DNA from 3 places in the Microbaculum mangrovi genome. Region 2 is predicted to be linked to each of the others. Evidence: predicted binding sites of a transcription regulator. Region 2 holds the regulator's gene; each other region holds the start of a gene.

Region 1 (5,520 bases), 120 kb from region 2:
GCCCTGTGCGGCGGCAATCGGCACGAGCCGTTCCATGATCTCGCGCGTGTAGCCGGTGGTGGAGCCGATCTTGATGCCACGGGCACGCAGCTCGGCGACGGTCTCGACGGCACCGGGGATCAGGTCGGCATAGTCCGTCACCACCTCGGCGTTGAGCGGCACAAACACCTCGTAGATGGCGTCGACGTCGGCATCGCCGAGATCCCTGCCCTTCGCCTCCCGCCACGCCTGGGCAATGCGCGGGATACGGCCGAGCGCCTGGATGTGCCGCCATTTCGGCAGGCCCATCGGCACCCGGGCCTCGTCGATCGAGATATCGACGCCGAAACGCCTGAACACCTCGACGAAGGCGCCCATCGGCGCGCGCGAGCCGAAATCAACGATGGTTCCCGCCCAATCGAAAACCACCGCATTCACCGAATTCCCGGTCATCCCGTTTCCTTTCGTGTTCACGCGCCGAACATGCCTTCGATCACCTCTTCGGCGATGCCGAAGGCGGTCGATGCGCCGGTGCCGGACGTGACGATTACTATGCGTACCTTGTCCTCCGGCGCGTCGACCAGCATCAGACGCTCGGAGGCGGATGCGTAGAGGCCCGTCCAGCGTTCCGTAATCTCGCAGGCGCCCATATCGAGGACGTTGTCGAATTCGTCGAGGATCAGCCGGTCGACCGCTTCGGACGCGAAGGGCTCGGGCGTCCAGCCATAGTGATGGCTGTCGCCGACCACGAGGCTGCCATCCGACGACTGCACCACGATCAGGTGCACGCCGGCCTTGAGCGCGTCGGCCCGCTCGCGCTCCAGCCGCGCCTTCAGGGCGGCGGCTTCCGGCAATTCGGCGTAGCCGAGATAGCGGACCAGGCCGAGATCGGACATGACCGCGGCACCGAGGGCCGCGCCCGCCGGCGGCTTGAGCCGCATCATGTGCAGCTTGCAGCGGGTGAGGCCATAGGCGGCAATGCGCTCGGGGTAGAGCGAGAGGAAGTCTTCGCCGGGGCAGACCACGGCCGCCTGCGCCCGCACCGTCCCCGCGGACGTGTCGATTGCCGGCAAGGCGATGCCGTGCACCTGGGTTTGGCGCAGGAAAGCAACGCCGAGATCGCGTTCGAGATAGGCGGCGAGTTGCGGGATCGCGGCGCGGGATTCGACGCGCAGTTCGTGCGGGCTCCACAGGACCGCGCGGACATCGTCACGCAGGCCCGGCACCGTCTTGCGGGCCTCGTCCAGGGTCTGCAGCGCACAGCCCTCGCCCATCGCCGTTTCCAGAAACGCCTCCAGGACGGGTAGCGATTCCCCGTATCGGGCGGCAACGGCGAGACCGCGATGGGTGACCTCGATGCCGGCGGGGCCCGCGATCTCCGCCCAGACGTCGCGCGAGCGCACGGCCCGGCGCCAGCAATCGCCGGCTTGCTGACCGGTGACCGTGACGAAGCCGAAATTGCGCACGGACGCACCGTTCGCGCCGGCGTCCCGGTCGATAACCACCGCTTTCATGCCCCGCCGGGCCGCCATCAGCGCGTGGGCAAGCCCGACGATCCCGGCACCGACGACGGCGAGGTCGTATCGTTCGTCGTTCATTGTTTCGCCTACCCCCTGGAATAACGGAGGCGCATACAATGCTGCACCTATGACAGCCATGCGACGGTCCGACCAATTGCCGCAGCAAAGTCAGTTGCGAATTGGAATAAATACTGGTTCAAAGGGTTGTCCGGCTCGGGTCGACATCGCGTCCGCGCGGCGATGACTCGGGTCCGGCTTGCACCGACCGTTACGGCCGCAAGAAAAGGTACGAATCCGTCATGGCTTTCGACTACGCCAGCGTATTTCGCTCCGCCATCGAGGAGATCACCGCGGAGAAGCGCTATCGCGTCTTCGCCGAACTCGAGCGCGTCGCCGGCCGCTTTCCCGAAGCGATCTACCACGGTGCGGAAGGCAAGCGCGAGATCACCATCTGGTGCTCGAACGACTATCTGGGCATGGGCCAGCATCCCGACGTGATCGCGGCGGCCACGGATGCGATCGATCGAATGGGCGTCGGTGCGGGCGGCACGCGCAACATTTCCGGCACCAACCACCCGCTTGTCACTCTGGAAGCGGAGCTGGCCGATCTGCACGGCAAGGAGGCGGCGCTCGTCTTCACATCCGGATTCATCTCCAACGAGGCCTCGATCTCGACGATCGCCCGGCTTATCCCGGAATGCCTGATCCTATCGGACGAACTGAATCACGCATCGATGATCGAGGGCGTGCGGCGCTCGGGCTGCGACAAGAAGATCTTCCGGCACAACGATGTCGAACACCTGGAAGACCTGCTTCGGGCCGCCGGCAAGGAACGGCCGAAGCTGATCGTGTTCGAATCCGTCTATTCGATGGATGGTGATATCGGACCGGTCGGCAAGATCTGCGACCTCGCCGAGCGCTACGGCGCCATGACCTATATCGACGAGGTGCACGCGGTCGGCATGTACGGCCCGCGTGGCGGCGGCATCGCCGAACGCGAGGGCGAAATGGGTCGCATCGACGTGGTCGAGGGCACGCTGGCCAAGGCGTTCGGATGCCTCGGCGGGTACATCGCCGCGACATCGGACATCGTCGACTCGGTGCGCTCCTTCGCGCCCGGCTTCATCTTCACCACCGCCCTGCCGCCCACGATCGCCGCAGCCGCGACGGCCTCGATCCGCCTCCTCAAGGCATCGTCGGCGGAGCGCGAGGCGCAGCAGCGCCAGGCGACCCGGACCAAGGACGTGCTGCTCGCGCGCGGCCTGCCCGTGATGCCGTCGGTCACGCATATCGTGCCGATTCTTGTTGGCGACCCGGAGCTGTGCAAAGCGGCAAGCGACCGGCTGATGGACAAGCACGACATCTACATCCAGCCGATCAACTACCCGACCGTTCCGCGCGGCACCGAGCGCCTGCGGATCACGCCGACGCCGTTCCACGACGATCGGTTGATCGAAGGCCTTTCCGAGGCGCTCGCCGAGGTCTGGGACACGCTCGGCATCCCCTACGCCGATTCCGACCGCGCTGCGGCGGCGGAGTAGCTTACGGACGATTTCCGAGACCTGATGCCTCGCCCTTCGGGCGGCGCGACGGTGTGCAATCCCGACAACACCGCCACTGGACGCCTGGTTTCGCGAGGCCGAGACGGCGCTCCGGATCTGCCCGCGATCAGGTGGATCGACTGTCGCGCTCGTCTTCGGGCGGCAGGTCGTCGTCCATGATCGCGCGCCAGGCGGCGCCATCCAGATCCTCGAACTGATTGGACTTCATCGCCCATAGGAACGCGGCAAGGCCCAGCAGGCCAAGCCCCAGCGCTACGGGGATGAGGACGAAGAGGACGTCCATCAGGACGCCCCCTCGAGCCTGCGCGCGATCAGGCGGACCCGGAGCGCGTTGAGCGTCACGACCACCGAGGACGACGACATGGCGAGCGCCGCCACCAGCGGCGTGACGAAGCCAAGCACCGCGATCGGCACCGCGCAGACGTTGTAGAACGCGGCGAACCACAGATTCTGATCCATGGCGCGGCGCGCGCGGCGCGAAATATCGATCGCCGTGACGACCGGACCGAGCTTGTCGCCGAGGAACACGGCATCGGCGGCGGCTTGCGACAGATGGACGGCGGTGACCGGCGAAATCGACACATGGGCGGCGGCAAGCGCCGGCGCGTCGTTGAGGCCATCACCGACCATGAGCACCTTATGGCCTTGATTCTTAAGCTCTTCCAGGATCGCGATCTTGTCGGCGGGCTTCAGGCCGGCGTGGCGATCGGCGACGCCGAGGGCGTCGGCTGCGGCGTCGACTGCGGCGGCCCGGTCGCCGGACAGAATCATCACCGCGAGGCCGCGGTCCTTGAGCTTGCCAATCACGTCGCCGGCGTCCGGGCGCAGGCCCTGGGCAACGGCGATCGGAATCGCATCCGCCTCGCCCTCGCGGTACCAGACCAGCGAATGCGCGCCGCTTTCGGCCGTTTCGGCGGCCTTTTCGGCGGAAACACCGCAGAACGCGGCGCTGCCGAGCCGGCATGCGACGCCATCGATCTCGGCACGGACGCCCTGACCGGGCGCCTCGGACGCGCCCGGAACGGGGCCCGTCGCGTAGGTCTTCAGCGCCGCGGAGAGCGGATGGCGGCTCGACAGGGCGAGCCGACCGGCCCGACCCAAAAGTGCGTGCGGAGTCGCCGCGGGGTCGACAAGGGTCGGCTCCGGGCTGGTCAGCGTGCCGGTCTTGTCGAAGACGACGGTATCGGCCTCGGCGAAGCGCTCGACGGCGTCGCCGGCGTTGAGCAGGACGCCGGAGCGGAACAAGAGGCCGCTGGCGACGACCTGGACCGCCGGCACGGCGAGGCCGAGCGCGCACGGGCAGGTGATGATCAGGACGGCGATCGCCGTCATCAGCGCCTCCTGCCAGCTGCTGCCCGCGATCATCCAGCCGACGAAGGTCAGCGCGGCGGCGGAATGGACGAGCGGGGCGTAGTAGCCGGCCGCCTTGTCGGCGAGCGCGAGGCGCGTCGAGCGCGCCGTCTGGGCGGCCTCGAGCAGCGTGTTGACCTCGTCCAGCAGGGTGCCCTTGGCGGCGGCGGTGACCTGCACGGTCAGGGCGCCGGTCATGTTGAGGGTGCCGGCATAGACGCGGTCGCCGGGACCGGCGGCGGCGTAGGCGGTCTCGCCGGTGACGAGGCTGTTGTCGATCTCGGTGGCGCCGGTCTCGATGACGCCGTCGACGGACAGCCGCTCGCCGGCGGCCACCAGCACGCGGTCGCCCGGATCGATGGCGGAGACCGGAACGACGCGGGTGGAACCGTCGGGCAGGACCTTGGTCGCGGTCTCGCCCTTCAGCGCGGCCAGGTTCTCGGCCTGGGCGCGGGTGCGGCGGCGCATGTTCATGTCGAGGAAACGGCCGACCAGCAGGAAGAACAGCAGCATGACGGCGGCGTCGAAATAGGCGTGACGGCCGCTGTTGAACGTCTCCACCACCGACATGCCGACCGCGAGCAGCACACCCAGCGTGATCGGCACGTCCATGTTGACGCTGCGCTTCATCAGCGCGCGGATGGCGGATTCGAAGAACGGCCGACCGGCATAGGCGACGGCGGGAATGGCGATCATCGCGGAGAGCCAGTGGAACAGGTCCCGGGTCTCCGGCGTGATGTCGGTGACGTTGCCCGACCACACCGATACCGACAGCAGCATGACGTTCATCGCCGCGAACCCGGCGACGGCCATGCATTTCATCAGACGCCGGGATTCGGCGGCCTCGGCGCCGGCGGCCGCGGCGGGATCGAACGGATGGGCGCGGTAGCCGAGTTCGGCCAGTTTCTCGACCACGTCGGCAGGGGCGAGCGCGCCGGCGCGCCACTCGACGGCGAGGCGGCGGTTGGTGAAGTTGAGGCGCGCCCGGGTTATGCCGGGCACGGTGCCGAGCCCCTTCTCGATCTTGGCCATGCAGCCGGCACAGCGCACGCCCTCGACGGCAAGGTCCATGTGCTCGATGCCGTCGCCGACTGCGGTTACGAAGCTCT
Region 2 (5,520 bases):
CGGCTTCTTCGCCGTGCTGATCGTGGCACCGGCCATCCGCGACACCGGGTCGATGCTGGGGATCGCGGTCTCGCCCAACAGTGCGCTGGCCGCCGGTGGGGTCATGGGCATCATGATCATTCCGTTCATCTCGTCGCTGGCCGACGACGCGCTGAAGGCGGTGCCGCGGACGATGAGCGACGGCTCGCTGGCGCTCGGCGCGACCCGCGCGGAAACGATGACCAAGGTGATGCTTCCGGCCGCCATCCCCGGGATCATGGGCGGCGTCCTGCTCGCCATGAGCCGCGCCATCGGCGAAACCATGATCGTGGTGATGGCCGCCGGCCTGATCGCCTCGCTGACCCTCAATCCGATCGACTCGGTGACCACTGTCACCGTTCAGATCGTCACCCTGCTCGTCGGCGATACCGAATTCGACAGTCCGAAGACACTCGCCGCGTTCGCGCTCGGCCTCGTCCTGTTCGTCGTCACGCTCTGCCTCAACATCATCGCCCTTCGGATCGTCCAGAAATACCGGGAGCAGTACGAATGAGCACCGCCGACATGACCCTGCCCGCGAAATTCGACTGGTCCAGCGAAGCCGCCACGGCGCGGCGCAAGCGGCGCCACCGGGCCGACCGCCGGCTGCGCCGGCTGGGCATCGGCGCGATCGTGATCGCCATCGGCCTGCTGAGCATCCTCATCACCTCGCTGGCGGCGACCGGCTACCGCGCCTTCGTGCAGACGATGGTGACCGTGCCGGTCTATATCGATCCGCAATACGTGAAGGAGGACGATCCGGCGAAGGGCAACTATCGCGCGATCGTCAAGGACACGCTGACCAACCTGTTCCCGGATGTCACCAATCCGGGCGAGCAGCGCGCGCTCGGCCAGCTGCTGACCAACAACACGCAGTTCTTCATCCGCGACCGGGTCGTCGCCGATCCCTCGATCATCGGCAAGACGATCGAGATGACGGTGCCCGTCTCCGATCCGTTCGATCAGCTCGAGAAGGGCGTGCTGTCGCGCTCGCTGCCGGAGAACCAGCGCAAGATCAACGACATGCAGATCGGCTGGTTCGACGCCCTGGCGGCGGAAGGCCGGATTACAATGCCGTTCAACTGGGGGCTGTTCTTCAATTCCGACAGCCGCTTCCCGGAACTCGCCGGCCTCGCCGGCGCGATCGTCGGATCGTTCTATGCCCTGATGGTCTGCTTCCTGATCTCCTTCCCGGTCGGCATCGCCGCGGCGGTCTATCTGGAGGAATTCGCGCCGAAGAACAAATGGACGGACCTGATCGAGGTGAACATCAACAACCTCGCGGCCGTGCCCTCCATCGTGTTCGGCCTGCTTGGCCTGGCGGTGTTCCTCAACTTCTTCGGACTGCCCCGCTCGGCGCCGCTGGTCGGCGGCATGGTGCTGTCGCTGATGACGCTGCCGACGATCATCATCGTCACGCGCGCCTCGCTCAAGGCGGTGCCGCCGTCGATCCGCGAGGGCGCGCTCGGCATGGGCGCCTCGCGCCACCAGGTGATCGCCCATCACGTCCTGCCACTCGCCCTGCCCGGCATCCTGACCGGCACGATCATCGGGCTCGCGCAGGCACTCGGCGAAACGGCGCCGCTACTGCTGATCGGCATGAACGCCTTCATCACCTCGCCTCCGGGCGGGCTCATGGACGCCTCCACCGCCCTGCCGACGCAGATCTTCATCTGGGCCGACAGTCCGGAACGCGGCTTCGTCGACCGCACGTCGGCAGCGATCCTGGTGCTGCTGGGCTTCCTCATCCTCATGAACATAACAGCCATCTTCCTGCGTCAGCGCCTCGAGCGGACGTGGTAGGGCAAGGAGCACGAGCATGACCGACGCTGCGACCGCAGAGACGCCGACGCCTGCCGGGACGATCGTCGTAGACGACCCGAACATGAACCCGATCCGCGTATCGGCGAACAACACCTGCGTGTTCTACGGCGCGAAACAGGCCCTGTTCGACGTCTCCATCGACATCGCCGAGCGCTCTGTGACCGCGCTGATCGGCCCGTCCGGCTGCGGCAAGTCGACCTTCCTGCGCTGCCTCAACCGGATGAACGACACCATCGAGAGCTGCCGTGTCACCGGCGAGATCACGCTTGACGGCCGCGACATCTACGACCCCTCGCTTGACGTAGTGGAGCTGCGCGCGCGCGTCGGCATGGTCTTCCAGAAGCCCAACCCGTTCCCCAAGTCGATCTACGAGAACATCGCCTACGGCCCGCGCATCCACGGCCTTGCCCGCGGCAAGACGGAAATGGACGCGATCGTGGAGACCAGCCTGCGCAAGGCCGGACTCTGGGAGGAGGTCAGGGACCGGCTCAACGAGCCGGGCACCGGTCTGTCCGGCGGCCAGCAGCAGCGCCTGTGCATCGCCCGCGCCATCGCCGTCAGCCCCGAAGTGATCCTGATGGACGAACCGTGCTCTGCGCTCGACCCGATCGCCACGGCCAAGGTCGAGGAGCTGATCGACGAGCTGAAGGAGAACTACTGCATCGTCATCGTGACGCACTCGATGCAGCAGGCCGCCCGCGTGTCGCAGCGCACCGCCTTCTTTCACCTCGGCATCCTCGTGGAGGTCGGCCCGACCGAGCACATCTTCACGAACCCGAGAGACCAGCGCACCCACGACTACATCACCGGCCGCTTCGGCTGATCCCACGGATGGCCACGGACGACAGGCCGAGGAGAATGAGATGACGGAACATATCGTTTCCTCCTACGACGAAGAGCTGAAGAACCTCGCCGTCAAACTGACGCAGATGGGCGGCCTCGCCGAGAAGCTGCTGACCGACTCGATCGTCGCGCTGCACACCAGCGACCAGGAATTGGCGCTGCGGACCATCGAGGCGGACGAACAGATCGACGAACTCGAGCACGAGGTCGAGGAGGCCGCGATCCTGATGATCGCCAAGCGCCAGCCGATGGCCGTCGACCTGCGCGAGATCATCGCCGCGATCAAGATATCGTCCGAGCTCGAGCGCATCGGCGACATGGCCAAGAACATCGCCAAGCGGGCGGTAGCGATCCAGTCGGAGATCATCGCGCAGCGGGCGATCCTCGGCATCGATCACATGAGCCGGATCGCCTCGGAACAGCTCAAGGATGTGCTCGACAGCTTCGCCCAGCGCGACGTCGACAAGGCGATGGCGGTGTGGCACCGCGATTCCGAGATCGACGCGATGTACACTTCGATCTTCCGGGAGCTCCTCACCTATATGATGGAGGACCCGCGCTCGATCACCTATTCGACGCACCTTTTGTTCGCGGCCAAGAACATCGAGCGGATCGGCGACCACGCGACCAATATCGCCGAGATGGTGTTCTACCTGGTGAAGGGCGAGCCGCTGCGCGAGCAGCGCCCGAAGGGGGACACGTCGAGCTACACGCCGGCGGACTATCCGCAGAGCGACGACTGAGGAACCGAAGGGCCGGACGATGAACGCCAAAGTTCTGATCGTCGAAGACGAAGAACCGTTGACGCTACTGATCCGCTACAACCTCGAATCCGAAGGATACGAGGTGGAGGCGGTTGCCCGGGGCGACGAGGCGGAGACGCGCATCCGCGAGGGCGCGCCCGACCTGGTGCTGCTCGACTGGATGCTGCCCGGGATCTCCGGCATCGAACTGTGCCGGCGCATCCGCTCGCGCCCGGAGACGACGGCGCTGCCGGTAATCATGCTGACGGCGCGCGGCGAGGAGACCGAGCGCATCCGCGGCCTGGCCACCGGCGCCGACGACTACGTGGTCAAGCCGTTCTCGATCCCCGAGCTGATGGCGCGGGTGAAGGCGCTCCTGCGCCGCGCCAAGCCGGAGCTGATCGCCACCGTGCTGCATGCAGGCGACATCGAGCTCAACCGCGATACCCACCGGGTGCGCCGGGCGGGCCGCGAGATCCATCTGGGGCCGACCGAGTTCAGGCTGCTCGAGTTCCTGATGCAGAGCCCGGGACGGGTGTTCACCCGCGAGCAGCTGCTGGACGGCGTGTGGGGCCGCGACGTCTATGTCGACGAGCGCACCGTGGACGTCCATGTCGGCCGGCTGCGCAAGGCGATCAACCGGGGCCGCAAGGCCGACCCGATCCGCACCGTGCGCGGCGCCGGCTACGCCTTCAACGAGCAGTTCGCCACCGCCAACTGACTTGTGCGCCCGCCCCGATCGCGGTTCCCTGTCCGGGTAACGCCGGAAAGGGAGCGGGGCCATGCGCGCGAGCAAGGTCGTTCACGTCGTCAGCTGCCATGCCGAGGGCGAGGTCGGCGACGTCATCGTCGGCGGCGTGGCGCCGCCGCCGGGCGATACCCTGTGGCAACAGTCGCGGTGGATCGCCCGCGACCAGGGGCTGCGCCGCTTCCTGCTCAACGAGCCGCGCGGCGGGGTGTTCCGTCATGTGAACCTGCTGGTGCCGGCAAAGGACGCGCGCGCGGCGATGGGCTTCATCATCATGGAGCCCGAGGACACGCCGCCCATGTCCGGTTCCAATGCCATCTGCGTGGCGACCGTGCTGCTCGAAACCGGCATCGTCGCCATGCGCGAGCCGACCACGACGATGACGCTGGAGGCGCCCGGCGGGCTCATCGAGATCACCGCCGACTGCAGGAACGGCAAGGCGGAGCGGATCGTCGTCCGCAACGTGCCCGCGTTCGCCGAGCGGCTGTCGACGCCGCTAGAGGTCGAGGGGCTGGGAACGCTGAACGTCGACACGGCCTATGGCGGCGACAGCTTCGTCGTCGTCGACGCCGACGCGCTCGGATTCACGATCGAGGCATCGGAAGCGCGCGACCTGGCCGCCGCCGGCATCGCCATCACCGATGCCGCCAACCAGCAGCTCGGCTTCCGTCATCCGGAAAACCCGGACTGGGCGCATCTCTCGTTCTGCCTGATCGCGGGATCGCTGCGCACCGAGGGAGGCGCCACCGTCTCGCGGCACGCCGTCGCGATCCAGCCCGGCAAGATCGACCGCTCGCCGACCGGCACCGCGGTTTCGGCGCGCATGGCGCTGCTGCGCGCGCGCGGCCTCATGGCGGCGGGCGACACCTTGATCGCGGAATCGATCATCGACTCCCGCTTCATCGGCAGGATCGTCGCCGACACCACGGTAGGCGAACATCCGGCGATCGTTCCTGAGATTTCGGGACGGGCGTGGATCACCGGGACGCATCAGCACATGCTGGACCCGGGAGACCCCTGGCCGAACGGCTATCGCCTCAGCGACACCTGGCCGGCCAGGACGGTGTAGACGTGAAAGCCCCTAGCCCGCCGACTTCGTCCGGCGCCTGTCGTTGGCCGGCTGATAGGCGACGCGGCAGTGATGCTCGCAATAGGGCACGCCGCTGCCCGAACGCCGGCCGCAGAAGTAGAAGTCCTCCTGGCCCGGATCGCCGATCGGCCATTTGCAGGTGTGCTCGTTCAGCTGCAGGATCGTGGCCCGTTCCTCGGGCGGAATGAACAATTCCTCGACCGGCGCGAGCACGCGCATCGGCACCACTTCGGCGTCGAGCTGCTGCTCTTCGA
Region 3 (5,520 bases), on a different contig from region 2:
CGAGGGCGGCGCGATGGTGATCGAGACGGGAAAGGCGCGCGGCCTTCTCTCGCGGCCGAAGCCGGCGACGCTGTGGATGGTCGTCTTCGACGACGCCAGGACGGTGAAGATCGAGCGCGGCGAGAACCGCGGCAAGACGGTCACCTATTCCAACGTCGTGCGCCGCATCGAGCCGATCGGCACCTGGACCGGCGACGCCGTGACGCTGACGGTGCCGCTGCCCGCCGACGGCGACGCGAAATGCGCCGTCATCCTGCAGGAGGGCGACGGCCGCGCGCCCGGCGCGATCCTGGCGGCGGCGAAGCTCTAGCGCGTTCCGCTGGGAGCGGCCTGCGCCAACGTTCCAGCTCTTAATGTGTAGCCGCCCGCGATGCGGGCCCTACCCCTCGGCGCCTTAGCCGTCGGCTCTTCCCAGCAGCAACCGCGTCAGCCGGCCGGCGAAGGCGGCCGGGTCCGCCGGCGTCTCGCCGTCGAGGATGCAGGCCTCGTCGTAGAGCAGCCAGGCGGCGTCGGCCAGCAGCGCCTTGTCGTCGTCGCCGGCGGCCTGGGCGGCAAGATGCTTTATCAGCGCGTGGCGCGGATTGAGCTCGAGGACCGGGGCCGCGCGCTCGGGCGCGCCCTCCTGTTTGGCGAGCATGCGTTCGAGCCGGCGGTCGAGCGCGCCTTCGGTCGCCACCAGGCAGACCGGGCTTTCGGCGAGGCGGGTGGAGGCGCGCACGTCCTGAACCGCGTCGCCGAGCGTCTGCTTGACGAAGGCGGCCAGCGTGGCGACCGCTGGGCCGGCCTCGTTGTCCTCGTCCGCGGCGTTTTCGTCGAGCAGCGCGATGTTGGCGATGTCGGCGTCGCCCTGGCTCACCGACTTCAGTGGCTTGCCGTCGAAGCCGGTGGCGACGCGCACCCAGAAATGGTCGACCGGATCGGTCAGCAGCAGCACCTCGATGCCACGGGCGCGGAAGCCTTCCAGATGCGGGCTGGCGGCGGCCTGCGCGGCGCTGTCGCCGGTGACGTAGTAGATCGCGGTCTGGTTCTCCCGCATGTCGGCGACATAGTCCTTCAGCGAGCGCCAGCCGTCGGGATCCCCGGTGGTGTGGAAGCGGGCGAGGCCGAGCAGGGTGTCGCGGCGCTCGATGTCCTCGTAGAGCCCTTCCTTGAGAACCGGGCCGAAGGCCGACCAGATCTGCGTATAGCGCTCCGGCTCCTTGTCGGCGAGCTTGGCCAGCTCGCTCAGCACGCGGTTGGCGACGGCCTTGCGGATCTGGCCGAGCAGCGGGCTTTCCTGCAACATCTCGCGCGAGATGTTGAGCGGCAGGTCGTCGGAATCGACGAGGCCGCGCACGAAGCGCAGGTAGCCCGGCATCAGCTCGGCGTCGTCGGTGATGAAGACCCGGCGCACATAGAGCCGGGTGCGGCCCTTGCGGGCCGGATCGAACATGTCGAAGGGCTTCTCGGTGGGCACGAACAGCAGCACGCGATAGGCCTGCCGGCCCTCGGCGGCGTAGTGGACGGTCAGCGCCGGCTCGTCCCAGGCGCCGGCGACATGGCGGTAGAACTCGCGGTAGTCGTCCTCGGAAAGCTCCGACTTCGGCTTCAGCCACAGCGCGCCGCCGTCGGCGATCTCGCGGGCCGTCTCGCCCTCCTTCAGCCGGATCGGCACGGGAACATGGGCGGAATGGGCGTGGACGATCTGCTCCAGCCGGTGCGGCTCGAGGAAATCCCTGGCGTCGTCCTTCATGTGCAGGACGATGCGGGTGCCGCGTTCCGGCGCGCTGTCGTCGGGCTCGATCTCGTAGGTGCCGCGGCCGTCGGACGACCAGCGATAGCCCTCCGTCGCGCCGGCCTTGCGGCTGACGACGTCGACCCGGTCGGCGACCATGAAGGCGGAATAGAAGCCGATGCCGAAGCGGCCGATCAGGCTGGAGGACTCGGCGCCGTCCCCGCCACTCTCGTTCAGCGCCTCGACGAAGGCCTGGGTGCCGGAGCGGGCGATGGTGCCGAGATTGGCGACGAGTTCGTCCCGGTCCATGCCGATGCCGTTGTCCGCGATGGTCAGCGTGCCGGCGTCGGCGTCGGGGGTGACGGTGACGGCGAGCGCCGGATCGCCTTTCAGCAGCGAATCGTCCTGGCGCGCGGCGTAGCGGAGCTTCTCGCAGGCATCGGCGCCGTTGGAGATCAGCTCGCGCAGGAACACGTCGCGGTCGGAATAGACCGCGTGCACCATCAGGTCGAGGAGGCGGCCGACTTCGGCCTCGAAAGCATAGGATCCGGCGGCCGGCGCCTCGGATTTTTCGGTCTTTTTCGTCTTGGTGCTCATCGACTATCCCGGATTTCCGCAACGAACGAAGCGTTCATGCGGCGAGATAGGAAGAGCCGGACGACTTTTTCAAGGGGCGGGGAGGATCAAAAACAAATCGGGCCGGTGGGACCGGCCCGCGGAAGTGACTGTCGGGGATTTAACCAGCAGTACTCAGAAAAGGTAAAACGGGCCCGGTTCAAGAACGACCCCGGGGGGCTGGGGGGCTGGGTGTTCCGGAGCCTCCTAGAACCGGGCCTCGAGGCAACGATGGCAATTTGTTCGAGCAATCTGGCGTGTGAAGGGCGCGAATGGGGCGGAAATGTGATAATTTCGGCGTATTACGCAGAGCTGCTTCCACGGTTCGTCAATGCTGACACCAATGCGGGCCGGAAGCGTCCTTGACGCGGCCCCGTTCCTCTGACGATCATATGACAGCGAGGCGCGAGAGAGGGAGGCGCCGTTGAGTGAAACGGACCCCATAGCGTTCCCCGGCGGCCGCGGACTTGCGATGCGCGCCGCCGTTCCCGAAGCCCGCAATGGGGCCGCGGCCCGGGTTTCCTTCGATCGCCGCGAACTGGGCGAAATCCTCAATGTCTACGGGCGCATGGTGGCCGCCGGCGAATGGCGTGACTACGCCATCGACGCGCTGAAGGAAAAAGCGGTCTTTTCCGTCTTCCGGCGCGCCTGCGAGGCGCCGCTCTACCGGATCGAGAAAAATCCGAAGCTCGCGCGCCGCCAGGGCGCCTATTCCGTCGTCACCACGACTGGCCTGATCCTCAAGCGCGGCCACGACCTGTCGCGGGTCCTGCGGGCGATCGACAAGCGCCTGAAGCTGGTGGAGGCGTAGCCCGGCCTAGGCTGGGGGCCACCTGTCCTTCTGCGCGCTCGTCGTTGGCGGCGCGGCCGCGTTGAAGTTTGAGCATCTGCGCCGCGGACGGCGCTTTCTTCCAATAAAATCTGCCGAATCGTTCGCCGAATCAGCGATTTGCCAGCGTCGCCCCAATTCCCCGTGTAGAAAACCCGGGCAACCACCGCACGCGAAGCCGTTTTTCCCTCTCGCCGCGTCGTTCCTGCCGTGCGGCTGCCGCCTCATGGGCTCCGGATCAGGTCCGGAGCACGAGTTTTCGTTTGGGCACGGCCCGGGACCACCCACCGGCCGCGTGTCCTGGACCTGATCCGGGACCCATGGGGACTGGCAGCGCGGGAACGCTGGATCTTTGCGACGCGGCGGCCATGGCGGCCGTGTGGGCCGGCCAGCTAGCGCCGCTCCGGTGGCGGTTCGGTCTCGCCCGGGCCCAGCGCGCGCTGCATCAGGACGGTGGCCCGCCACTGGCCAAACTTCCAGCCGACCGCCTTGAAGGTGCCGACGAGATCGAACCCCATCGCCTTGTGCAGTGCGATCGAGCCGGCGCTGGCCTCGTCGCCGATCACCGCGATCATCTGGCGGAAGCCGCGTGTCTCGGCCTCGGCGATCAGCGCGGCGAGCAGCGTCCGGCCGACGCCCCTGCCTTGCGCGGCGCGGGCGACATAGACCGAATCCTCCACCGTGAAGCGGTAGGCGGGCCGCGGCCGGTAGGCGCCGGCATAGGCGTAGCCGACGATCGTGCCGTCCGATACCGCGACGAGATAGGGAAAGCCGCCGTCGAGAAGCGCGGCCAGGCGCCGTCCCATCTCCGCGTCGTCGGGCGGGGTCAGCTCGAAGCTCGCCGTGCCGGTCCTGACGGCATCGGCGTAGATGGCGGCGATCGCCGCAGTGTCGTCCGGCGTGGCCGGGCGGACGGTCAGGTCGCGTTGCAACAGGTAGTCCCCAACGAAAAAGGCCCCGGCTGCGCAGCCGGGGCCTTCCGAAAACCGACGTTTCGGTGTTCCTACTCGCGATTGCCGAACAGGCTCAACAGCATCACGAACAGGTTGATGAAGTCGAGGTACAGCCGGAGCGCGCCCATGATCGCCTTGCGGCCGGCAGTCGTGCCGTCGTCCTGGGCCGAGTACATTTCCTTGATCTGCTGGGTGTCGTAGGCGGTCAGGCCGGCGAAGACCAGCACGCCGATCACCGACACCGCGAACTGCAGCGCCGAGGACGCCAGGAAAATGTTCACGACCGACGCGATGATGATGCCGATCAGGCCCATGAACAGGAACGAACCCCAGCCGCTGAGGTCCTTCTTCGTCGTGTAGCCGTAGAGGCTCAGACCGCCGAAGGACGCCGCGGTGATGAAGAACACGCGCGCGATCGAGTTGCCCGTATAGACCAGGAAGATCGAGGACAGCGACAGGCCCATCAGGGCGGCGAAGACCCAGAACGCCATCTGCGCGCCGCCGAGGCTCAGCGAATTGAGCCGCGCGGACAGGAAGAACACCATGCCCAGCGGGGCGAGCATGATCAGCCACTTCAGTGGGCTGGCGTAGATCGCCTGGCCGAAGCCGGTGAGCTGGCCGCCGCTGACCGCCATCGTGAACGCGCCGAACGCGACCACGCCGGTCACGGCGAGGCCGATCGCCATATAGTTGTAGACCTGCAGCATGTAGGCGCGCAGGCCCTCGTCGATTACGCCGACTCCGGCGTGGGAGGTGCCCATGCCGTAGCCGCGGGCAGCCTGTTTGTCGAATTCCGCCATGGGATTCCCCTCGGGTTTTCAAATCACCGAGCGAATATGGGTGTCTCGCGTGCGTGAGGCAAGTGCTCGCGCTCCGAATTTGCGCGCGAGAAACCTTACAAAATGTTTAGAAATCGCCCCGATGGCGGCGCGTGACCGGCCCCGCCATGCCACCCTTGCGGCCCCCGGTCACGATCGCTGTCGCAACCGCTCCGACCCACGCCACCGTGCTCACAGATCGCGCAGATAGGCCGCCGGCCGGCGGCCGAGGACGCGCCACGTGCCGATCAGGCCGAGGCCGACGGTCAGCACCAGCGCGCTGCCGATCGCCGCGAACGCGACGGCCGGCAGGAAGGCGAAGTCGAGCTCCATGACCTGCTCGACGACGACAAAACCGGCCAGGGTGCCAGCGGCGAGCGCGAAAATGGCGGTAATCGTGCCCAATAGCGCGAATTCGATGACATAGGCGCCGATCAGCCGGCGGCGGGTCGCGCCCAGCGTCTTCAGCACCACGGCGTCGTGGATGCGGTGGCGGTGGCTCGCCGCGAGCGCGCCGGCGAGCACGAGGATGCCCGCGGCGATGGTGATCCCGCTTGCCGCCCGGACCGCCCAGGCGAGCCGGCGCACGAG

The links. The regulator PhoB, encoded in region 2, activates phosphate uptake and scavenging genes when phosphate is short. The targets are predictions, from matches to a motif close to TGTCATNNANCTGTCAT.
Region 1: a site for PhoB is predicted at 1,627-1,643, ahead of ACSF9G_RS13875 (TIGR03364 family FAD-dependent oxidoreductase). Genes of this name have one in related genera too.
Region 3: a site for PhoB is predicted at 2,711-2,727, ahead of ACSF9G_RS19565 (DUF2794 domain-containing protein). Genes of this name have one in related genera too.

The regions. Positions count from the first base shown of each region.
Region 1 is NZ_JBPODT010000003.1:238,674-244,193, reverse strand. It holds gene phnX (phosphonoacetaldehyde hydrolase) at 1-432, opposite strand, end outside; gene ACSF9G_RS13875 (TIGR03364 family FAD-dependent oxidoreductase) at 450-1,577, opposite strand; gene hemA (5-aminolevulinate synthase) at 1,799-3,040, shown strand; gene ccoS (cbb3-type cytochrome oxidase assembly protein CcoS) at 3,168-3,344, opposite strand; gene ACSF9G_RS13860 (heavy metal translocating P-type ATPase) at 3,344-5,520, opposite strand, start outside.
Region 2 is NZ_JBPODT010000003.1:121,858-127,377, reverse strand. It holds gene pstC (phosphate ABC transporter permease subunit PstC) at 1-532, shown strand, start outside; gene pstA (phosphate ABC transporter permease PstA) at 529-1,821, shown strand; gene pstB (phosphate ABC transporter ATP-binding protein PstB) at 1,904-2,665, shown strand; gene phoU (phosphate signaling complex protein PhoU) at 2,706-3,428, shown strand; gene phoB (phosphate regulon transcriptional regulator PhoB) at 3,448-4,149, shown strand; gene ACSF9G_RS13300 (trans-3-hydroxy-L-proline dehydratase) at 4,211-5,245, shown strand; gene ACSF9G_RS13295 (GcrA family cell cycle regulator) at 5,258-5,520, opposite strand, start outside.
Region 3 is NZ_JBPODT010000004.1:596,048-601,567, forward strand. It holds gene ACSF9G_RS19555 (DUF1223 domain-containing protein) at 1-310, shown strand, start outside; gene htpG (molecular chaperone HtpG) at 395-2,311, opposite strand; gene ACSF9G_RS19565 (DUF2794 domain-containing protein) at 2,802-3,140, shown strand; gene ACSF9G_RS19570 (GNAT family N-acetyltransferase) at 3,551-4,090, opposite strand; gene ACSF9G_RS19575 (Bax inhibitor-1/YccA family protein) at 4,162-4,911, opposite strand; gene ACSF9G_RS19580 (ABC transporter permease) at 5,122-5,520, opposite strand, start outside.